4 regions of the Moritella sp. 24 genome follow, and region 2 is predicted to be linked to each of the others. Evidence: predicted binding sites of a transcription regulator. Region 2 holds the regulator's gene; each other region holds the start of a gene.

The links. Region 2 encodes sigma-54, which starts transcription at its own class of promoters, with help from an activator protein. Its sites were predicted from a motif close to GTTGGCACGNNNNTNGNNT; they were not measured.
Region 1: a site for sigma-54 is predicted at 3,795-3,813, ahead of flgB (flagellar basal body rod protein FlgB). Genes of this name have one in related genera too.
Region 3: a site for sigma-54 is predicted at 2,088-2,106, ahead of glnK (P-II family nitrogen regulator). Genes of this name have one in related genera too.
Region 4: a site for sigma-54 is predicted at 2,501-2,519, ahead of HWV00_RS03845 (formate dehydrogenase accessory sulfurtransferase FdhD). Genes of this name have one in related genera too.

Annotation. Positions count from the first base shown of each region.
Region 1 covers NZ_CP056123.1:3,598,407-3,604,580, forward strand. The annotation lists gene flgF (flagellar basal-body rod protein FlgF) at 1-665, opposite strand, end outside; gene flgE (flagellar hook protein FlgE) at 852-2,159, opposite strand; gene HWV00_RS16035 (flagellar hook assembly protein FlgD) at 2,186-2,896, opposite strand; gene flgC (flagellar basal body rod protein FlgC) at 2,910-3,332, opposite strand; gene flgB (flagellar basal body rod protein FlgB) at 3,335-3,730, opposite strand; gene HWV00_RS16050 (protein-glutamate O-methyltransferase CheR) at 4,054-4,878, opposite strand; gene HWV00_RS16055 (chemotaxis protein CheV) at 4,934-5,869, opposite strand; gene flgA (flagellar basal body P-ring formation chaperone FlgA) at 6,035-6,174, shown strand, end outside.
Region 2 covers NZ_CP056123.1:4,398,844-4,405,017, forward strand. The annotation lists gene lptC (LPS export ABC transporter periplasmic protein LptC) at 1-68, shown strand, start outside; gene lptA (lipopolysaccharide transport periplasmic protein LptA) at 91-552, shown strand; gene lptB (LPS export ABC transporter ATP-binding protein) at 568-1,293, shown strand; gene HWV00_RS19660 (RNA polymerase factor sigma-54) at 1,342-2,847, shown strand; gene hpf (ribosome hibernation promoting factor) at 2,879-3,166, shown strand; gene rapZ (RNase adapter RapZ) at 3,370-4,233, shown strand; gene mgtE (magnesium transporter) at 4,379-5,740, shown strand; gene pmbA (metalloprotease PmbA) at 5,898-6,174, opposite strand, start outside.
Region 3 covers NZ_CP056123.1:374,628-380,801, forward strand. The annotation lists rRNA gene rrf (5S ribosomal RNA) at 44-159, shown strand; tRNA gene HWV00_RS01720 (tRNA-Asp) at 216-292, shown strand; gene HWV00_RS01725 (PKD domain-containing protein) at 526-1,644, opposite strand; gene glnK (P-II family nitrogen regulator) at 2,155-2,493, shown strand; gene HWV00_RS01735 (ammonium transporter) at 2,506-3,738, shown strand; gene HWV00_RS01740 (aminodeoxychorismate/anthranilate synthase component II) at 3,920-4,501, shown strand; gene HWV00_RS01745 (aspartate aminotransferase family protein) at 4,650-5,870, shown strand.
Region 4 covers NZ_CP056123.1:813,991-820,164, reverse strand. The annotation lists gene HWV00_RS03860 (4Fe-4S dicluster domain-containing protein) at 1-962, opposite strand, end outside; gene HWV00_RS03855 (DUF3306 domain-containing protein) at 1,239-1,919, opposite strand; gene HWV00_RS03850 (DUF3305 domain-containing protein) at 1,909-2,391, opposite strand; gene HWV00_RS03845 (formate dehydrogenase accessory sulfurtransferase FdhD) at 2,558-3,448, shown strand; gene HWV00_RS03840 (helix-turn-helix transcriptional regulator) at 3,445-4,359, shown strand; gene yiaY (L-threonine dehydrogenase) at 4,490-5,638, opposite strand; gene HWV00_RS03830 (enoyl-CoA hydratase/isomerase family protein) at 5,853-6,174, opposite strand, start outside.

The DNA of each region.
Region 1 (6,174 bases), 800 kb from region 2:
TGACGTTGCAAATTAATCATTCCGGTGAGTTCACCAACAGCACTAACATTACTGGTTTCTAACGCGCCACCAGCAACTTGGACATTAAGATCGATAGCCGCAGGCGTACCGTCCGCTTGACGGAACATACCGTCATAACCTTTCACTAAATTTCGTACATCAGGATTAACCAATTTTAACTGATCGACTTCTTCCAGTGCATTTGCTGGTGCACCTTGAGGACGAACCTCAATGCGACCATCTGCATGGATTTTAATTTGTTCTACGGGTGTAGGAATAACGATTGGACCATTTTCACCCAGTACAGGACGCCCTGAAGATGTTAACAGTTCACCGGTAGGACTCATGTGTAAGCTGCCACTACGGGTATAACTTTCATTATTTTGATCGTCGAGTACACTCAACCAACCATCACCTTGAATTGCAACATCCAACGCATTGCCTGTTTGCTGTAGTGCGCCGCTCGTAAAATCTTGGCCAGGGCTTTCTGTGATAGAAAATACACGAGTAGGTAGACCTTCACCAAAAGCTTGCATTGAACGTGCTTGTTCAAAATCAGATTTAAAACCATGTGTATTCACATTAGCAATATTATTGGCACGAACAGCCAATGCATTCATATTTTCTTTGGCACCCGACATCGAGATATAAAGCATATTGTCCATTCGTCAATCCTCTGTCACTTTTCGTTAAAATCGTTAATTTCCCATCTAATTAAGTGATAAAGCAATTAAAGTGCCAAAATAAAAAAGCCACCCTAAATAGGGTGGCTTTTTTACAACTAATATAGTGCATAACAGATAGGGTTCTTGATTAAACCCGCTAATTATATGGCATCTTAGCCAATCAGATTAACGAATCTGTAATACTGTATCTTGTAGTTTAGAGTTCACTTCTAGAGTTCTTGAGTTTGCTTGGTAGTTACGTTGCGCCGTAATTAAGTTAACAAGCTCACTGGTCAAGTTTACATTTGACTGCTCTAACGCTGATGAGTTAATTTTACCAAATGTACCCGAGTTCGGTTTACCGGCGATAGCATCACCTGATAATTGCGATTGACGCCAACCCGTATCACCGGTTTGACTTAATCCTTGCTCATTGGCAAATTTAGCCATGGCAATCATACCTAATTTATCATTACTACCGTTGCTGTAACTTGCTACAACCATGCCATCAGGGCCAATATCAATACCAGTTAATCGCCCTACTGTTGCACCATCTTGTTCTAATTTTGTCACTTCAAATGCCGATGCAAACTGTGTCGGATTATTAAAGTTTAACGTTACCGTTTGAGTCGTATCCGCACCATTAGTTAAAATAGCACCCAGTGGAACCGTTTGTGCGATTGCTGGCATCTGGGAATCTAATAAACCCGACGAATCAAATGTCAAACGTGTGGCTAATGGTTTTGCTGGGGTACCAGGCGCTTGTCCTGTAGCTTCCCCCCCCACTATATCGAGAGGCTGATCATCAACATAGTTAAATTCTAACCATGAATTTAACGGCGCACCAGCTCGACCATCCTTGACATAATAAGTCGATAAGGTATGCGACTCACCTAATGAATCGTAAATAGATACCGACGTCGCAGATGTATAAGTGGCGCTATCAGTAGGGTCAAATACTAGTGGATCTAGTCCAGGTGATGTTGCTGGTAGATTCATTGTCATATCAACATTTGCAGTCTTTTCTGGTACACCTGCTGTATCTGGTATTTGCAATGGTTTGGTTGAGGCCATGCTCACTGCTTTTGGAGAACCATCATCATTCACGTCATAAATTTGCAGGTAATTACCAGCCGAGTTAGTTACAAAACTATTCGCATCAAGTTTAAATGCACCTGCACGTGTATAGTTACGATCCATCGACTCCATGCCATCAGACATAACAAAAAAACCGTTACCATTAATCGCGAGATCGAGCGAGTTCTCAGTAAAGTTTAAACTACCTTGTTGAAATTGTTGTGCTACATGCGCAGTGGCAACACCGTTACCTACTGACGTTTTAGCATTTGAGAAAATCGATGTTGCATAAACATCACCAAACTCAGCGCGAGACTCTTTAAAACCTGTTGTATTAACGTTGGCAATATTATTTGCCGTTGTATTAAGGTCTTTCTGAGCAGCGTTGATCCCACTCAAGGCGATGTTAAATGACATATGACTTCCTTTTTATTCAATATAATTTAGTAAGTTTTAGCCGCAACTTCTGTTGCTTGACTTAGTGGTAGGCTACCCATACCTTTTAAGTTCAGCATAATACCGCCACCCGTATTACCGATGTTAACGCTTTCAACATGCTGGAAACTTGATATCTTAAGATCTTGTGCATTGCCGTCTATCGATGCAGATGCTTTCAAGCGGTAACTTCCTTCCGCTACTTTATTGCCGTTCATATCAGTGCCATCCCAATCAAAGGCAACCGCACCGCCTTTTTGCTCACCCATATCAATCAGTTTAACAACTTCACCAACTTGGTTAGCGATTTGTAAACGCATATTAGGTGCATCCTGAGGCAGGTCTATTCGACCAGACACATTTTCACCTGCAGATAGGAATGCCGATGATGCAGGCGCTAATACCTTAGTGCCAACAAGACCAGATGCTTGTAAAGCCTGATTCGAACTCATGATCGTGTTTAACTGCTCAAACTTGCTATCCATATTAGCAATACCATCAGCAGTGGTAAAAGATGCCATCTGCGCGACCATGTCTGAGTTTTCTACAGGCTTAAACGGGTCTTGATAAGCAAGTTCTTGTGTTAGTAACGAAAAAAAGTCTTCTTGGCCAAGCTCTTTGCGGGTAGTTTCTGCCGCCTGCTCTGCCGCATCCTTTTTTTCAGTCTTAAACTGACTACTAAAATCAGCTATATTATTATTGTTGTTAATTGTCGTCACAACCAAATACCCTCTATGAACCCTGACCTAACGCCAATGTCTTACTCAACATTTTCTTTGCTGAATCAGCTATTTGCACGTTAGTCTGGTATGAACGAGATGCGCTAATCATATTTGCCATCTCTTCCATTACGTTTACATTCGGACGATATACATAACCATCTTCGTCAGCTAATGGATGATTCGGATTAAATTCATTAACCAATGGAGCATCACTCTCTACAATCCCTGCAACATTCACGCCAACTGCTTCATTTTGAGCTGCATTGGCTTGATCTAATTGTGCTTGGAAAACGGGATAGCGTGCTTTATAGGTTTCACCAGCACTACTACTCACACTATTTGCATTAGCAAGATTACTTGCAGTTGTATTTAAACGAACTGATTGTGCACTCATTGCCGAACCGGCAACGTCAAAGACTCGAAATAAGCTCATAATTATTGTCCTTTAATTGCCTTGCGCATAGTTTGAATTTTACTGCTTAGAAATGATAGTGATGCCTGATATTCCATGCTGTTTTGCATAAAACTGGCACGTTCCTCTTGTACGTCAACGGTATTACCATCACCGGTATCAGGTTGATTAGGGACTCTAAATTGCAGGTCAGACGCAATGCCTCTGCCGCCTGAGATATGACGTTCACTGGTTTTTGATAAATTGAAATTAGTACCTTGCGTCGCACTTGCCAGCGCATCTTTAAAGCTTAAATCTTTTGCTTTAAAGCCAGGTGTATCCGCATTAGCAATATTACTCGCTAACACTTCTGCACGGCGTTCTCTTACGCCGACAGAGTATTGGTGTATACCTAATGCATTATCAAAATTAATAGCCATGAACGCCTCCTAAACATTTATATCGTAACCAATCGCATGATGATTACGATGATACAAATGATAAAAGCAACATGTGTGCCAAAATTAAAAACAATACTCAGATATTATCTCGCCATTTTAAATTTCGAATAAAAACAATTTAAAACAACGCGTTACGACTTTGGCGTTAATTTAAATTAATGGCACTAAATGACTGAGTTTAGATATAAAGAGTGTAATGATAAGAATAATAAAGAGGAGTAGTTTTTTTGACGGTATAGATCGATAAGTTACCGCCAATAAACAAACACTTGAATAATGACGATAACTCACCGCTAAGTAGATTATTTTAGTTTATATACAATACCCGGATTACAACGGATCATTTCAAACTTATCAGTTAGGCCTGTCAACGATTCTGACGCACCTAAAAATAAGTAACCACCCGGTTTTAATGACGCTGCAAATTGATTAAGAATCTGACTTTTAATTTTTGGCGAAAAGTAAATTAGTACATTACGACAAAAAATAATATCGAACTTACCGAGTAAGGCATAACTTTCTAGCAAATTGATTTCACGAAATGATGTCAATTGCTGAACTTCACGATTCACCTTCATTTTATCATCAGGTAATGTCGTGAAAAACTGACGCTTACGTTCAGCGGATAGACCTCGTCCAAGCGCTAAGCGATCATAAACACCTTCTTTACAATGTTTAATCATTGTTGGTGATATGTCCGTACCGACAATTTGTACATTAGGTTTAACTAAACGTTTAAGTTTTTCTTGTGTTTCAATCGCAGACATCGCAATTGAAAACGGTTCTTGACCAGATGACGATGCCGCAGACCATATTTTAACTGGCAACCCTTTATTCATAAATTCAGGTAAGAGCTTTGTTTGCAAATATTCAAACGGGTAAATATCACGGAACCACAATGTTTCATTCGTGGTCATCGCGTCAATAACATCATTACGTAAATCACGCGCTAACATGGTCATTGATTTTTGTACTAGCTCAGTTAAATTAGCCATCTTATGTTTTGCCAATAGCGGCAATAAACGGCTTTTAACTAAATATTGTTTATTTTGTCCTAATACAATACCGCACTGAATTTCAAGAAATTCACTAAAACGGGTATAGACTTCATTTGACAATGTTTGCACTATTTTTTACTCAACTTTCTATTATAAAGATACACTTATTTAACACAGTAATTTTCTAACTCGGATCTGCTACTTTTAATGCCTTTAATACCGCACCAGCAAGTTCATCTGGATTAAATTTAGCAATGAAATCATTAGCACCAACTTTAATCACCATCGCCTGATTGAACACGCCACTCAGTGATGTATGTAGAATAATATACAAACCATCTAGTGATTTATCATTACGTACTTCAGCTGTTAACGTGTAACCATCCATCTCTGGCATTTCGATATCAGAAATCATGAGAGCAACTTGATCCGCAATAGGACCATTTTGCGCCATTTCACGTAATTTATTTAAACCATCACGGCCATCTTTTGCCAACACGATTTTAAAACCAAGATCAGACACCGCTTTCTTAATTTGATTACGCGCAACGCTTGAGTCATCAACCACAAGAATCACTTTCTCAATCGCAGATTTATCAATCTCGCTAGCCGTTTCTAGCACTTCCTCACTAATTTCCATTTTTACTGGCGCTACTTCATGCAGAATTTTTTCAACATCAAGTACTTCAACCAATTCATTATCCACTTCAGTAACAGCTGTTAAATAACTGAATCGCCCCGTTCCTTTTGGCGGTGGTAAAATTGATTCCCAGTTAATATTAATAATACGTTCAACACTTGATACTAAAAAGCCCTGCACTGAACGATTATATTCAGAAATAATAATAAACGCTTTGCTCAAATCTTGAATTGGACGACCACCCGTCGCTAAACTCAAATCGATCACAGAAATTGTATTTCCACGTATATGTGCAACACCACGGACGACACTATTAAGCTTAGGTAGAATAGTTAATGGCGGACATTGCAATACTTCTTTCACTTTAAATACATTGATACCAAAACGCTGACGCCCGTTTAAGCGAAACATAAGTAATTCCAGACGGTTTTGTCCTACCAGCTGTGTGCGCTGATTGACCGTATCGAGTAATCCTGCCATTATCCATCCTCAGGTAAATGTAACTTATTATCAACGTGGCTTGAATATTGCTTTACCACTGTATTATTCATTTATATTGTCGCTTACGACATAAAGTAGTCAAAAACTTGGCTCTTAATTCACTTTATACGTAACGTTTCATTTTATATCGGCTTAGAAACCTAAATGCTTAAATATATTTTATCATTCTCGCTTTTCTATTGCTTAAGTTTACTGAGCTATTTGCCACTAGCGCTCGCAGCCACAGATAAACATCAGGCGATTGAAGAGTTTGCGGAATCTTTTATCAAAGCGCAACTACTTAG
Region 2 (6,174 bases):
TAAAGCAAGAATACATGACAATCCTTAAGCAAGTTGAAGCGATTTATACTAATGATGAAAAAATATAAAATTTTACTATTAACATTATTCATGAGTAATTCAGCACTCGCACTCGAGTCTGATTTTAAAGAAAATGTTGTCGTAAATGCAAAACGCCAAGAAGTGTTCATTAAAGACAATCGCGTTATATTTTATGATAATGTTGTTGTTACTCAAGGAACTATACTAATAAAAGCGGATAAGCTAACGGTATTAAGTTCAGGTGGAAAAGGCACAGAAGTGATGATTGCTACAGGTAAACCTGCCACATTTTATCAGGAGCTTGATGGCAGCAAAAAAATCAATGCTGAATCGAATGAGATCCGTTATGAACTCGGTAAAAAACGTTTAACGTTATCAACAAATGCACGTTTACGCCAAGCCGACAGCGAAGTGAAAGGTGATAAGATCATCTATCAAATCGACAAACAAGAAATGATAGCCGAAAGCGGAAATCATGAATCAGATCGAGTGATCACAATTTTCACTCCTGAAAACAACAAAACTAATTAGAGTAAATACATTCATATGGCGCGTTTAAAAGCATCACACTTAGCAAAAAGCTACAACAAACGTAAAGTTGTTTCAGATGTGAGTCTCGAAGTCGAATCAGGACAAATTGTTGGTTTACTTGGGCCTAATGGCGCGGGTAAAACAACGACCTTTTACATGGTTGTAGGCTTGGTTAAGCGAGATCATGGACAAATCTTCATTGATGACCAAGAATTAACGCATGAACCTATGCATATTCGAGCGCAACAAGGCATCGGTTATTTACCACAAGAAGCGTCTATTTTTCGCCGTTTATCAGTAACGAAAAATATTATGGCGATCTTAGAACTTCGCACAGAATTAAGCCGTTTTGAACGTGAAGAAAAACTAGAAGAATTGTTAGAAGAATTTCATATCACCCATATTCGCGATAGTTTAGGCATGAGCTTATCCGGTGGTGAACGCCGCCGTGTTGAGATCGCAAGAGCACTTGCCGCTGATCCCAAGTTCATTTTATTAGATGAACCTTTTGCAGGTGTAGATCCTATCTCTGTCGGCGATATTAAGAAGATTATTCAGCATCTACGTGATCGTGGTTTAGGGGTGTTAATTACCGACCATAACGTACGTGAAACGCTTGATGTATGTGAGCACTCTTACATTGTAAGCCACGGACATTTAATCGCATCTGGTACTTCTGAAGAAATTCTGTCCAACGAAAAAGTAAAAGAAGTGTACCTTGGAGATCAATTCCGACTATAGTTTGATATTGATATATAGCCGCATTAAGGAAGAGAGAGTAGTCGTTAGATGAAGCCATCATTACAACTTCGTATGAGTCAATCTCTGGCAATGACGCCACAGCTACAACAAGCGATTCGATTATTACAATTATCGACCTTGGAGTTACAGCAAGAGATTCAAGAAGCGTTAGACAGCAACCCGCTGCTAGAACAAGAAGATCCCAACACATCTCCGTCAAATGAGAGTGATAACGATGATTCACTTAACGCTGATAGTACTGACTCAATTACTGATACCAGCCAAATAGAAGTGAGCGATGCGCTTAATAGCGACTCAATGCCCGATGAGCTACCTAACGACAGCAACTGGGATGATGTTTATACCCCACAAACGCAAACTCACAGCGGTGGTAGCGCAGGTATTGATGGTTTAGACCAAGTTTACCAAGGTGAAACCAGCGAAGGCTTATACGAACATCTCATGTGGCAAATGGAATTAACCCCCTTCTCCGATACTGACCGTGCAATTGCAGTCGCGATTATTGATGGCATCGATAATTATGGCTACCTTAGCCAAACTTGTGACGATATTCTAACGAGTGTCAATATAGGTCATCAAGAAACCAATGACAGTGACGAAGAGCAGATCGAATTAGATGAAGTTGAAGCGGTATTAAAACGTATCCAACATTTTGATCCCATCGGTGTTGCTGCACGTTCATTACAAGAATGTTTATTAATCCAACTTCAACACTTACCCAAAAACACGCCTTGGTTAACCGAATGTCAGCAAGTAATCCAATCTCATATGGATTTATTAGGTAATCGAGACTATCGTCAATTAAGCCGTAAAACAAAATTAAAAGAGCCTCAACTCAAAGAGATCATGCAATTAATCCAGAGCCTAGAACCAAGGCCTGGAAATGCCATAGATCAAAGTGAAGGACTCTATGTTATCCCTGATGTTCTGGTAAAGAAAAAAAATAATCAGTGGATAGTCGAGTTAAATCCTGACATTGTGCCAAGATTAAAAGTGAACAATGAATATTCAAGCCTATCGACGGGTAACCGTAATAGTAGCGATGGACAATTTATTCGTACGCATGTTCAAGAAGCAAAATGGTTTATTAAAAGTTTAGAAAGTCGTAATGAAACGTTACTAAAAGTAACAAAATGCATTGTTCAACGCCAAATGGATTTCTTTGAATATGGTGATGAAGCCATGAAACCTATGGTGTTGAATGATATTGCAGAAGAAGTGGAAATGCACGAATCAACAATTTCTCGTGTCACAACGCAGAAGTTTATGCATACACCACGTGGTATTTTTGAATTGAAGTTTTTCTTTTCAAGCCATGTAAGTACAGATAACGGTGGTGAGTGCTCATCTACCGCTATCCGCGCATTAATTAAGAAATTGGTTGCGGCAGAAAATGCCATAAAACCATTAAGTGACAGCAAGATTGCTGATTTACTTGCTGATCAAGGTATCAAAGTGGCTCGACGCACTATTGCGAAGTATCGAGAAGCGCTCAGCATACCGCCATCTAATCAGCGTAAGAGCCTGCTATAAGGCTCATCTAACCTTCATATGGGAGACATATATGCAAATTAATTTAACAGGTAGACATGTAGACATTACAGATTCACTGAAAGATTACGTTGATAGCAAGTTTTCCAAATTAGAACGACATTTCGATCACATTAACAATATCCATGTGATTTTAAATGTCGAAAAACTACTCCAAATTGCAGAAGCCAAAATACATCTAAATGGGGGTGAAATCTTTGCCGTACATGAGCATAATGACATGTATGCCGCAATTGATGGCTTAATGGATAAGCTTGATCGCCAAGTGATTAAGCACAAAGAAAAATTAATCCGTCATTAATTTTTAGTCCCACTAATAAATAACCTAAAGGAAATAAACATTTCCTTTAGGTATTAATGCTTCTGACATAATTAAAACATATCATATCCAAATCAATTGCGGGATAATGAGCCCATTATTTTATATCGCTATCAGTTTTAAATTAGCTACCTAATTTTGACTAACACTAGGATATATTAGCTACGCAGATGTGAGGATAAAAGATGAAATTAATAATAGTCAGTGGCCAATCAGGTTCCGGTAAATCAATCGCATTACGGGTACTTGAAGATCTAGGCTACTACTGCGTAGATAACCTGCCTGTTAAATTATTACCACAACTATTACAAACCTTAAACGCCAAAACAGAAAAAGTCGCGGTGAGTATTGATGTGCGTAATCTACCGACTGATAAGAAAGAGTTAAATGACATTATTGAGGAGCTAAAAGCGAGCACCGAGCTAACAAGCTTATTCCTTGATACTAATAAATCAGTTCTAATCAAACGCTACAGTGAAACAAGACGACTTCACCCATTAACCAAAGGTGAATTTTCATTATCTCAAGCGATTGAAATAGAAGAAAAACGCTTACGTCCAATCGCCTTACACGCAGATTTAAAAATCGATACGACTGAACTCAATATTCATGAGTTAAGTGAACAAATAAAAGAGCGTATTTTAGGTAAGAAAAATAATCAGCTTGTCTTAGTATTTCAATCTTTTGGTTTTAAACACGGTTTACCAATGGATGCAGATTATGTATTCGACGTACGATTTTTACCAAACCCGCATTGGATCCCAGAGCTAAAACCTTATACAGGGCTTGATGAACCAGTAATCAAATACCTCAGTCAGCAATCTGAAGTCATGAGTTTTACACTACAAATTGAAAACTTATTAACGACTTGGTTACCGCTACTTGAAAAGAACAATCGTAGCTATGTAACTGTTGCCATTGGTTGCACTGGTGGTCAGCATCGCTCTGTATTTATTGCCGAGCAGCTAGCAAAAAGCTTTAAATTGCAAGATCGAGTGGTACAAACACGCCACCAAACATTAGAAAAGAATAAACATAAGAACAACTAAGTATTCGCTTAGTTACTCAACAGGCAATAAAAATAGATAATGATTATAATTTATTGTTAATACTGATTATAAATGAAGATTAAGCTAGAATCGCACAGCGCGAGTGAAAGCTCGCAGTTCTAGTATTTAAGAATGGGGACGACATATGCCAGAAAAGATGGAGCATGAAAGCACACACCTACGCTTAAGCGAAGTGAACGAAGCACTTGATAGTGGTATGTTTGTTCACGTAAAGCGGATGCTCTACCAAACGCCCCCTTGTGATATTGCCCTATTATTGGAATCATCGCCACCAGCGGGACGTAAAGTGCTGTGGCGATTAACAGACCCTGAATTACAGGGTGAAATCCTCGACGAACTCAATGAAGATGCAAAAACCAGTATTCTAAAACTAATGGATACTGAGTCTTTAGTGGCTGCGACAGAAGGCTTAGACACCGATGATTTAGCCAATGTATTACGTAGCCTACCAGACAGCATCTACCAAGAAGTTATCACCCAAATGGATACCCAAGATCGTCACCGCTTAGAAACCGCGATGGCGTATCCAGAAGACACTGCTGGCAGTATCATGGATACTGATACTATTACCTTAAGACCAGATGTAACTGTTGATGTTATCTTACGCTACATTCGCTTACGCGGAGAACTACCTGAAGCGACAGATACCTTATATGTGGTTGATAAAGATGACCGCTTAATTGGTGATGTTCCTTTAGCTATGTTGTTAACAACAGACCCGAACAGTGTTATTAGTACCATAATGGATCGCGAAGCAGAGACCTTACCTGCCACGCTTGATACCTCGGAAGTAGCTAAACTGTTTGAACGTCATGATTGGATCTCAGCACCTGTTCTAGATGATTCGGGTAAATTACTCGGTCGTATTACGATTGATGACGTGGTTGATATTATCCGTGAAAATGCCGAGCATGACATGATGGGTATGGCGGGTATGGATGACGACGAAGATACCTTCGCTCCCGTGATACAAAGTACCAAACGTCGAACGCTATGGCTTGGAGTTAATTTAATTGCAGCCCTCACAGCAGCTTCTGTATCTAATATGTTTGAAGCAACATTAGAACAATTAGCGACCCTCGCTATTTTAATGACGATTGTACCAAGCATGGGTGGTATTGCCGGTAATCAAACCCTCGCACTCGTTATTCGTGGTATGGCGGTTGGTCATATTAGTGACGAAAATAGCCGTTGGTTAATTGGTAAAGAAGCCATGGTAGGTGCACTAAACGGCGCTATCTGGGCAATATCTATCGCTATCATCGTATCGTTATGGAAAGGTGACCCGTCACTTGGTTTGATCATTGGTGGCGCCATGTTTATCAATATGGCAATGGGTGGACTTGCAGGGGTTGTCATTCCTCTGGTCATGAAGAAATACAATATCGACCCCGCCTTAGCAGGTGGTATGGCACTGACAACAGTAACAGATGTAGTTGGCCTCTTTGCTTTCTTAGGTATGGCCACTCTGGTTTACGGATCGTAGCCGCGTTTAAATAGCGACGCTACAATCGCAGTTGCACCGTTGTAACCTTATCGATATAAAAAAGCCTGTGTTTGATAACACAGGCTTTTTTCGTTCAGTTGCTAGTAAATTCAATGCTAAGTACATTGAACCACTTAAACTTCACCTATCGGTAATATTAGTTACCCGCAATCTGCATAGATTCTAATAATGTAGAACCCATTAAGATACTGCTGCGAACATCCACATCCTTACCGACAGCAACAATATTTTTAAACATATCTGTTAAGTTACCCGCGATCGTGATCTCGTGTACAGGATATTGTAACTCACCGTTTTCAACCCAGAAACCTGACGCGCCACGGCTGTAATCGCCCGTCACAATATTAACGCCCTGTCCCATCAACTCAGTCACTAACAAGCCAGTGCCCATCTGACGACAAAGCTGACCTAAT
Region 3 (6,174 bases), 610 kb from region 2:
AGATTGAAACCATGTGTTTCAAGTTGAAAGCAAATAGAATTTGCTTGGTGACCATAGTGTTACGGTACCACCTGATCCCATTCCGAACTCAGTAGTGAAACGTAATAACGCCGATGGTAGTGTGGGGCTTCCCCATGTGAGAGTAGGGCATCGCCAAGCGCCAAACAATGTCGAAAGACTATAATTTAGACTGATAATATCAGCACAGATTGTGCGGAGCGGTAGTTCAGTTGGTTAGAATACCGGCCTGTCACGCCGGGGGTCGCGGGTTCGAGTCCCGTCCGCTCCGCCAACAAATAAAAAAAGCCTGAATCTTACGATTCAGGCTTTTTTTATGCCTGAAATTTGAGTTTATAAAAATATGTTGAACCAGTAGCTCAACAGTATTATTAATTATTATTAGTAAGCTTATTAGTTCGTAACAGGGAGAGGGGTTCGAATTATAGCTTCACTTTGATTCAAACAGCCTAGTTCGAATGAACAGGCTGTGTGATAGGTATTAAAAATTGAGTTTGTTACTTGGTGTTATGAGCACTCATTGTTGCCTTGCTGTCTGATTTGCCAAGTTAATGTCGGTGTTATACGGTAGAAAGGTAGACCATCTTTGTACTGTTTAACTTTTTCACTACACCACGTTTTTGCAGCTATATTCGTTGTGATAGGTGAAGTGCTAAAGCATTGACCTTCATCGGTGCTTTTGAAAATTGAACTTGAGGTCGTTAATACATCGCAGGTGACGTAGGACGCTTCTTCATAAACATTAATTGTCTTTGTCTTTGTACTTGTAACACCTTCGGTGCTTATCACTGTAAGAGTTATGTCGTAAGGTCCTTCCGCAGAATAAGTTGTTGATGTATATATGTTTGATGCTGTATCACCATTACCGAAGTCCCATTGATAAGATGTTATGTCACTGCTCTGGTTTGAGCTTTCTGCGGCATTGAAATTAACCTCAAGTTTGTCTTTTGTATAATTAAACTCTGCAATAGGTGTTGTCGTTTCATTTACAACGAAAACGCTTGTCATTGTTGTTGCTTGAGTTAGATCCTCCGCAGTAACTTTTAAGTGTACTTCTTGCGGACCCATTTTTGTGAAGTTATGACTGATTTCAGAACCTGAAAATTCCTCACCTTCAATAATCCAAGAAAATATAGATAGAGGGCCTTGGCTATAGCTAGATAAATTACTGTTAAAGACATATGTTGAAGTTCTTCTATTCGTAATATCTATGACAGCTTTTGGAAGAACTGGACCTGTGGCAATATCATCTGCAGTGATTTCTATATTTCTTGAAAATTTGGCAAGTTGTTCACCGGTATCGTTTATTAGTGTTAACTTTACTTTATATGTCGCTGTATCTGTAAATTGATACTGAGTCGATTGTTCCGGGTAAAGTGAGGTTATTTCCCCTTCGGTCTCTAAACTTATTGACCAGTCAAATATTAGATTATCTGCGGACTGAACGATATCATTTTCAGTATAGATAGCTGTAAATTTATAAACCGGAGAGGCAATGTCGTAAGGTTCAGCTGAGAATGTAACCGCATAATTAATATCTATTTGTTCATCTTTATTATCAAATACGTCTTCAGAACCACAGGCTGTGAGGTTTGATAATAGTGCTATGAGTAGTAGTTTCTTCATTGTATATCTTCCATGAATTGAGATTTAAAGTAACAGATCCATCTTAGTTACTCAGCTTGGAAGCACACTATCATTATTATTGATTATAAAAAGTACCAATTTTATTTTAGTACACAACCCTTCGTAATCTAACAGAATTGTTTTTATATCGATGATTGAGGTGATTTTTAATTGATGATTCTCAAGATTCATTCTTTAGACTGGTGATTACCTATTAGGTAGTGGTTATTAGGCATTGAAATTAGTTGATGTCTTACATAAATTTAAGATATGAGAAGTTATTAAATTTGAGATTAAGCTCTCAATTCAAATTTGATAACATTAATTTAACAAACTGCACTAAATTGGAATTAATCATGTGACTCTTGCACCAAATAAGTGCTTCTTTGATGTATGTAATCGCTGTGTTACGTGTAAGTATATGAATTTATTTGTTTTAAATTGTTGGCACGGAGGTTGAATTAAGTTTAATCATATAGTTATTCAATATACTCAGGCAAGGAGCTATTTATGAAGCTAATAAGCGCAATCATTAAACCATTTAAACTCGATGATGTTCGTGAAGCAGTCGCAGATATCGGTGTTGAAGGATTAACAGTTACTGAAGTAAAAGGCTTTGGTCGTCAGAAGGGACATACCGAATTATATCGCGGTGCAGAATATCAAGTTGATTTCTTACCTAAAGTTAAGTTAGAAATTGCAACGCAGAGCGAAAATGTTGATCGCCTCATTGAAGCTATTAATAGTGCTGCTTATACCGGGAAAATTGGTGATGGTAAGATTTTTGTTTACGATTTAAAACAAGTTGTGCGTATTCGTACGGGCGAAATGGACTCAGAAGCAATTTAAGGGAAATAAATTATGCAAGAGCTAACAACTACAGTTACTGAGTTGCGTTTCGCACTCGATACTTTTTATTTTTTAATGTCAGGTGTACTTGTCATGTGGATGGCAGCTGGTTTTGCTATGCTAGAAGCAGGTCTGGTTCGATCTAAAAATACAACTGAAATTCTAACGAAAAACGTCGTGCTTTATTCAATCGCATGTATCATGTTTTTATTAGTTGGTTACAATATCATGTATGTGGATAACGCAGAAGGCGGTATCATCCCATCATTTGGTTCTTTAATTGGTACACAATCTGAAGGCGCTGATCATTCATTAGAATCAGATTTCTTCTTCCAGGTAGTATTTGTTGCGACTGCAATGTCTATTGTATCTGGTGCGGTTGCTGAACGTATGAAATTATGGGCTTTCCTTGCTTTCACTGTTGTTTTAACAGGTGTTATTTATCCGATTGAAGGTTATTGGACTTGGGGTGGTGGTTTCTTATCTGAAGCTGGTTTCTCTGATTTCGCGGGTTCGGGTATTGTTCACATGGCCGGTGCAGCTGCTGCATTAGCTGCGGTACTTTTACTGGGTGCTCGTAAGGGTAAATATGGTAAAAATGGTGAGATTTATCCAATTCCAGGTTCAAATATGCCATTAGCAACATTAGGTGCATTTATCTTATGGATGGGTTGGTTTGGCTTTAATGGTGGTTCACAGCTGTTATTATCAGATGCTGAAAATGCAACGGCTGTTGGTCAAATTTTCCTAAATACAAACGCAGCAGCAGCTGCAGGTGCTGTTGCCGCATTACTTATCACTAAAATTATGTGGGGTAAAGCAGACTTAACAATGGTGCTTAATGGCGCGTTAGCTGGTCTGGTAACGATTACTGCTGACCCGCTTAGCCCTGCACCGGCATTTGCAACATTATTAGGTGGTTTAGGCGGTGTATTAGTTGTGTTCAGTATCGTTGCATTGGATAAAGCTAAAATCGATGATCCAGTAGGTGCTATCTCTGTTCATGGTGTGTGTGGTCTATTTGGTCTAATGGTTGTTCCATTTAGTAATGGCGATGCAACATTTGGTGCTCAGTTATATGGTGCAGCTATTATCTTTGCATGGGTATTTGCGGCAAGTATCTTAGTGTGGGCTGTATTGAAAGCAACAATGGGCATTCGTGTTAGTGAAGAAGAAGAGATCACTGGTATGGATATGGCTGATTGTGGTATTGATGCTTACCCTGAGTTTGTATCAGTTAAATAAATATATTTCACATTAGTGATTAAATAATAAAAGCTCAGCATTTGCTGAGCTTTTTGTTTGTTTCTACAAAATATAAATAATATGAAATTGGTGTAGCGATATTACGACGCTACTCTATTAGAAACCAATTTCTAGCTATGATATTATTTACTCAGTTTCCTCATTAGAATTTTAATCTTTCATGTTACTTATTATCGATAATTACGATAGTTTTACGTTTAATTTATTTCAATATTTCTCAGAACTTGGCCAAGAGGTTATCGTTAAACGTAATGACGACATTTCACTGGAGCAAATATCTGCACTTTCACCTGATTACCTAGTTATTTCACCTGGACCTTGCACGCCAAACGATGCCGGTATTTCACTATCTGTTATCGAACAATTTTCAGGGAAAATACCAATTTTAGGTGTTTGCCTTGGTCATCAGTCGATTGCGCAAGTATTTGGGGCAAATGTGGTAAAAGCTAAAAAAGTGATGCACGGTAAAACATCTCAAATACAGCATGTAGGTAAAGGCGTTTTTTCTGGATTAAATAACCCTTTAACAGTGACGCGCTATCATTCTTTAATTGTTGAAGCTCCAACATTAAATGACGAGTTTGAAATTACAGCTTGGACGGAAGATTGTAATGGTGAATTTGAGGAAATCATGGCATTCAAGCATAAGTCTCTTGCGCTAGAAGGTGTACAGTTCCATCCTGAGAGTATTTTAACCGAGCAAGGGAAAGATTTATTAAATAATTTTCTCCTAGGAAATTAACCCTATTTCAAAAATTACTAACGTTTCTGCTACGTTATTACATATAGGACTTGACCTGTGACTTATTATTTATAATTATTGAATATATATTCATCAGGGTGATGGGTTGATATATTTAGATATTGATATTTATTAAGAGGGAAGGGATATGGCCAATAACGTAACAGGTGTTACTCGGGAAGATTTTGATAATGTAATGGTTCCGAACTACGCACCAGCAGCAATGATCCCTGTTCGAGGTCAAGGCTCACGAGTTTGGGATCAAGATGATAAAGAATACATTGATTTTGCTGCAGGTATTGCTGTTAGCTGTTTAGGTCATTGTTACCCTCCTTTAGTTGATACTCTGCAAAAACAAAGTCAAAAATTATGGCACGTGAGTAATTTACTGACAAATGAGCCTGCATTAAGGCTTGCGACAAAACTGGTTAATTCAACTTTTGCTGATAAGGTTTTTTTTGCAAACTCAGGTGCCGAAGCAAATGAAGCTGCACTAAAATTAGCGCGTCGTTATGCATTAAATAAATTTGGTGAAGGTAAAGATCAGATTATCGCGTTTAACAAGGGCTTCCATGGCCGTACATTCTTTACTGTGACGGTAGGCGGACAAGCGACCTACTCTGACGGTTTTGGTCCTAAGCCTGGTGCTATTGAACACATCGATTTTAATGACCTTAGCGCATTTGAAGCATTAATTAGCGATAAAACATGTGCAGTAATGATGGAACCTTTACAGGGGGAGGGAGGGATTAACTCTTCTAACCAACAGTTCTTAATTGCTGTTCGTGCTCTGTGTGATAAATATAATGCGCTGTTAATATTTGATGAAGTACAGACTGGCGTGGGGCGTACGGGGAGTTTTTATGCTTATCAGCATACCGATATCAAGCCAGATATTTTAACGTCAGCGAAAGGCCTCGGTGCCGGTTTCCCTATTGCCGCGATGTTAACGACAACGGATATTGCAAATAGTTTTAGTGTTGGTACACATGGTAGTACGTATGGTGGTAATCCACTTGCTTGCAGTATTGCTGAAGTTGTTGTTGATACTGTTAATGACCATGCTTTCTTAGCTGGGGTTAAGGCTAAATCAATCATATTCAGAAATGCATTAGGGCAGCTTAATGAGCAATATGCTATTTTCTCGGATATCCGTGGTGAAGGTTTACTGTTAGGTGCTGAGCTAACTGAAAAATATCAAGGTCAGGCCATTACGATTATGAATAAGGCGGCTGAAGAAGGGTTGCTAATATTAGTGGCTGGCGCGAATGTATTACGTTTTACACCTGCTTTAAATATTCCTGAAGAAGATATTTCTGCTGGTATGGAAAAACTTAATCTTGCTATCAAAAAGTGGCTATCAGTTTAATTCCAGTATGATTTTAAATCGCGTGCTATAAGGCGAATTAACTCTGTAAATAGCGCCATTGGTTTTGATGTTGTGGTTTATTCAATACGGGTTATCGTATATTAGTCGGACTATTGAGAGCGCTGAAGCTTGGGTTGACTAATATTATAGCCTGAGTACGCCTATAACATACCTTGTTAGGCTTTATAGTGATTTAATGTTGATATATGTGTCGGTAATATAATATCTGTGTGGCGGTGTTTATATAGAGCGATAAACGAAAACGACGTCTGATTTGTTTATCACATATCAGACGTCGTTTTAT
Region 4 (6,174 bases), 1.1 Mb from region 2:
ATATTCGTTGCAAGCAGTACTTGGTGCGCACCGTAAACCAACGCGCTAAACCAAGTATCGACCCCCACAGTCGCTAACTCTTCCAATGCTATCGGGATCACATTCGACGGTAATGAAGGCAATTGCGCTGCGAGCGCCTCTTCATCTCGATGACCAAAGAATAAAATCGTCGGCTTCTCACCACCCGCCATTTGATAGCTGTTTAATAAACGGTAGATAAAGTTCTGCGTCTTTTCAGCCTCAGGTAATGCGTAAGTAATAGCTTCTGTCGGACACGCGGTTGCGCATGTACCTACGCCCTGACATAAGAACGGGTTTATTTCGATAGCATGACCATTACTTGATAATGCACCCGCCGGACAAGCATCAACACAACGTGTACAACCACTCACACCACGTGATGAATGGGCACAAATGTCATTGTCTAAACGGAAGTATTTTGGTTTATCAAACGTACCTAACATGTCAGGTAAAGTTTCAATCACATCTGCAATCGCTGCTTTACCACTGCCAACGGGGTAATAACCGGGTGCAGGTATCTCGGTGTTGATAATGCTATCAGCGCTCATATCAACCACTAAATCAAAGCTATCACCACCGATCGTGACTTCTGCTAGGTTGGTATAGGTATTCAGTAAGCTACCCGCTACACGGCAGTTCACTTCGAACGCGCCAAGGTAGCCTTTAATCATAACGTCATCACTGAAAAATACGTTTGTGTCCTTGCTCGCTTTCACCGCTTCTGTCGCAGAGGTCGCAAGTAGTGTCACAGAGTTAAGCGTGGCAAATTGCGGCGCTAACGCAGTGATCGTATCGTATGCACCAATGATCAATAAATTCCCGCGGCTCTCGTAAGAAACCGTTGGTGGGATCAAGTTAGATAATTCAACCGTGCCCGCAATCGCCGTTAAGCGTGCTTGACCATTGTTATCAGTAAATGTTTCTAGAATACTTCTTAACATTGTTATTCCTGTATACTCGTCACCGCTATTCAGTGTCGATTAAACTGCGAGTTTATTCTCGCTGCTCTTAAGGCTGCACTACCGTACAATTCGCACCGTATTTTTCTGTAGCTAATAGAGCAATAACCGAACCAACTTTTAACGGAATAAAATGACTTATAAAGAGCTAAAGTCAGATAAGGATAGTTGGGGTATTTCTAATTGAGACATTTTGTCGCTACAAATAATCACACCTGCATCAAATTGTCCCGATTAAAAATAAGGTTTTTAGTCCCTTTATGTCTCATCTTGCTGATAAGTTTTGTGATGAACCTCATCAGCGCTAGGTGAATGTTCGAAATCTTCCGTGACGGGTTCAGTAATCTCATCTTCCACTACTGACGTTTCTGCTGTTTGTATTTCAGGGTCTTCTGTTAGCTCTGTATTTAACTCTCGATCTATTTCCTGGTCTAGCGCGACGTCTTGCTCTGGTTCATCTAATACCTTGTTAACCCAACCACGTAGCTGCTTCGCGACACTGTCATCAAGTTTGGGGATATTAGAAAAGTCTTCAGTATGATCATCCATATCACTGATATAATTGAACTCGTCAGAGTGAAACAGTTTGGCTAACGCTGCCTTTTTAACTGATTTATCAACACCCTGCTGCAAGAATGAAGCAACACCACTATCAAAAGTGACGCTATCTGCATCGGCAATCGTGAGTGTTTCATCGCTACTTTTATCTGCAAGACCATTCTGCTTATCTTTATCACTCGCTACCGCATCATCGGTAACATCATTACTGAGCCCATCCACTTGATTTGATTCTGAATTAGATTCATGAACCTGTTCAATTATGAGCTCAGGCTCTAGCGACTCGACTGCGGCTTCATTTGTATCAAGTAATTCTTTTGAAGCCTTGTCTTTAGCTGTTAGAGAACGACTTGACCAACGTTGAAAAAAGTTAGTTGCCACTTGAACGTCCCTTCTTATCTTTATAACGTTTCTTTTTAAATTCAATTAGTTCGCCGTGACGCCCAATAAAAGCTTCCATCCAAGCCTGTACCGGTAATGGCATTTGAATATGTAACACTTGATAGTCACCATCCATATAACTGCTCGCGACACTTTGCGCGACAGTAATAAGTAACGGTGATAGCTGCTCATTATTTTCTTCACAAACAATAAATAGATGCGGGTCTTGTGAGCTGAGGTTAAAACGGTAATCGGTCCGTTCATCGCGGTATAAGGTTAATACACGCTCATAGCTAATGCCGATGCTGGCATCATCTTGTGTGTGGTTGTGATCATACAATTCAACATTATCAATAGACCAAGACAAGGTCGTCCAGCGTCCAATTTGTTTCTCTTCAGAACAAAGACGAAACTTGATTGGCCAACTTGATTCGTCTTTTTCTAAGCGCTTATGTTCATCAGCTTGTTGCACACATGCTCCTTTGTTCTATTTTTATAATTATTTAGAATTTGTTATCTAACTTTCCCTACTCAGCAAAATTTAGACCAAGTTATAAAATAATGGCAAATAAAATAGTTAAGTTGGAATGAACCTTGCTTTACCTCTTCATAGATATATAAACAAGTAGGACTTTCGGATGCCGCAATTACCAAAAATAATTAGAACCAACTCTTCAGTTGAACACACTATGACTGTTGACATCATGGATGAGTATGGCGATACCATGACCAAAGAGATCGCGTGCGAACATCCTTTAACGATTTACTTAAACTGGGTTGAAGTAGTGACAGTGATGACACTTGGTGCTCGCCCAGCCGACCTCGTATTAGGGTATTTAAAAAACCAAGGCTTCATTGAAGACATCAGTGCGATTGAGTCATTGATCATTGATTGGGATTCTAACTCTGCCGCCGTGATAACCCATGAAAGCACCGATGGCTTAGAAGAGAAGCTAACCAAAAAAACGGTTACCTCTGGCTGTGGCCAAGGCACGATGTTTGGTAACGTGATGAAAAAACTAGAAGATGTCACACTACCACAACCCACATTACGCCAATCAAGACTGTATGGTTTGTTAGAGGCACTAACCCACCACAACGCAACCTATAAAGCAGCTGGTGCAGTACACGGTTGCGCCGTTTGTAGAGACACTGAGATCTTATCCTTTGTTGAAGATGTTGGTCGTCACAACGCTGTTGATACCTTGGCTGGTGAGATGTGGTTAAAAGGCCAAACAGGTGAAGATAAAATTTTCTATACAACGGGCCGTTTAACGTCTGAAATGGTCATTAAAGTTGCGCAGATGGGTATTCCTGTATTGCTATCTCGTTCTGGTGCGACTCAAATGGGTTACGACTTAGCGAAAAAACTGGGTATTACCATGGTTGCGCGCGCGAAAGGAAATCGCTTCCAAGTGTATAACGGTATGGCTAATTTAGTGTTAGATGTGAAAGGCCCTGAAGCAGACGCTCTTTCTCAATCACAACCTAAAACACAGTCACAAGATCCAATTGGTAAAAGTGCATGAGTGAACACTTTCCCGCGTTTATGAACGTGAAACAAGTGGCAGAGTATTTAGACCTGAATGAAAAAAAGGTCTACACACTGGCCAATGACGGGCATTTACCTGCAACCAAAGTAACGGGGAAATGGTTATTTCCAAAATCGATGTTGGATAAATGGCTACTCGAATCTTGCCATAATGGCGCGCTGAATGATCGCCTCTTAATTGCAGGCTCAGATGATCCACTCTTGCAATTGGTTGTGGGTAAAATGGCGCAAAAACTTGGTAGTACTGCATTGGTGGGTTATACCTCAACTGGCACACGACAAGGTCTGGCAATGCTGAGTAAAGGCCATGTTGATATGTGTGCGATTCACTGGGGTCATGCCGAAGAAGCGAGCTTACGCCACCCTGCATTATTGCAACAGTATCCAGGTCATAAAAACTGGGTGTTGATCCATGCGTTTGAACGTCAGCAAGGCTTAGTGGTAAGTAAAGAATTGGCTGATTTAGTCAACTCACGTTCGTTAAATTTACAAGAGTTATTAACATCACGCTGGCGTTGGGCCTTACGTCAAGAAGGGGCTGGTAGTATGCGTGCGTTAGCAGAGTGGTTACACAACCATGCGACAACGGTTGAGATGCTCACAGCAGCTGAAACCTGTCACAGTGAACGAGAATTAGCATCTTGTATTGCCCGTGGTGAAGCAGATGTAGGTTGTGCGAGTCAAAGTACCGCTGGTGAGTTTGGGTTAGGCTTCATTCCACTGAGTACCGAAGCATTTGAATTAGTGATCCCAAAAAATATCTATTTCCGCACCTTACAACAACAATTGCTACAGTCATTATCTGATATGAAGATCCAAGCCAAAGGTGATCAATTAGGTGGCTATAACTTTAGCCGGACAGGTCAGCAAGTTTGGAGTGCGAATTAGTCTCCTGCGCATCAAAATAGAGGTGTAAAAAAGCCCAGATATCGAAACGCGTACTGGGCTTAATTACATTACCTTACTGGAGTTCAGCTTTATTGCGAGGCATGATGAAACAATACTCGCAATAAATTAATTACATTGCTGCGTTAAAGATCGCGCAAATTTCTTCGTGAGTAGCTTGTTTTGGATTTGTAAATCCGCACGCGTCATTTAAAGCATTTTTAGCCAATTCAGGGATATCTTCAACTTTTACGTTTAAACTTGTTAAACCTGTTGGGATACCGACTGCTAATGCTAATTCTTTAATTGCAGCAATCGCCGCTTCAGCCCCCTGCTCTGCAGTCATGTCTGCAACATCAACGCCCATTGCTTTTGCAACATCACGTAAGCGGTCAGTACAAACTTGAGCGTTATACGCCTGTACATGTGGCAGTAACACTGCATTACATACACCGTGTGGTAAATCATAGAAACCACCTAGCTGATGCGCCATCGCATGTACATAACCTAACGATGCATTGTTAAATGCCATACCCGCCATGAACTGTGCATATGCCATTTGTTCACGTGCTTCGATGTTTTCGCCATGTGTTACGGCTGTACGTAAATTCGCTTGGATCAATTCCATCGCTTTAATTGCAACAGCATCCGTAATTGGCGTCGCAGCAATTGATACATATGCTTCTACCGCATGGGTTAATGCATCCATGCCCGTTGCCGCAGTTAATGACGCAGGTTTTGCTAGCATCAACTCAGGATCATTAACAGACATAAGTGGTGTCGTATTTTTATCTACGATCGCCATTTTAATATGCGTTGTTTCATTAGTGATGATACAGAAACGTGTCATCTCTGATGCTGTACCCGCAGTCGTATTTATCGCAACAAGTGGAAGCTGTGCTTTTTCTGATTGATCAACACCTTCATAATCAGCAATATTACCGCCATTAGCAGCCACTAATGCAATGCCTTTAGCGCAATCATGCGGTGAACCACCACCTAATGAAATAACGAAGTCACAACCCTGAGAATTTAATAATTCCAGACCGGCCGCAACATTTGCCGTTGTTGGATTTGGCTGTGTACCATCAAATACAGCAGATTCAACATCGCGTGCAGCTAACAAGTCTTGAACTTGTTTAACCATGCCGATGCTATTAATCACTTTATCTGTCACGATTAATGCTTTTTTGAAACCATGAGATTTGATCGCGTCGGCAGCTTGAATTAAGCAACCAGCGCCCATTAGATTGTAAGCAGGAATGAAAAATGCAGTGCTCATAATATATCTCCAAAATAAATAATTGTTGCGGCAATACACTTTGCAAATGCATTGTAAGCAATAATCATCTCAGCATAGCCAATTGATAGCGCAACCTGCCACCAGGTAACCACTTTGAGGTGATTATAACTTTTATCCTTATAAAATAAAGGGCTTTATAAAACAAGCTAAACACAACTACCTAGTTTGGTATATACGTCACACATTTAAGTAATTAAGATGCAAATTTAAGCATATCTAAGGGATGAGCAGAGCCTCGCCAAGGTGACAACAATAAACTATCCACAAAACTCATAGGCACATGATCTATTTTTTTATATAACCAATCTGGTTGATTATCTTTATCCACTAATAACGCACGCACACCTTCAACTAAGTCGCCATGCAAACAAACGTTAACAGCGATATCCAATTCTAAACGGAAACAATCAGCAAGCGACAAATCTGTATATTGGGTTATTTGTTGATATAAGATATGCGCCGATATCGGGCTGCCAAGCAGTAATTTGTTAATGCCTTTTTGCAACCAGTCACTG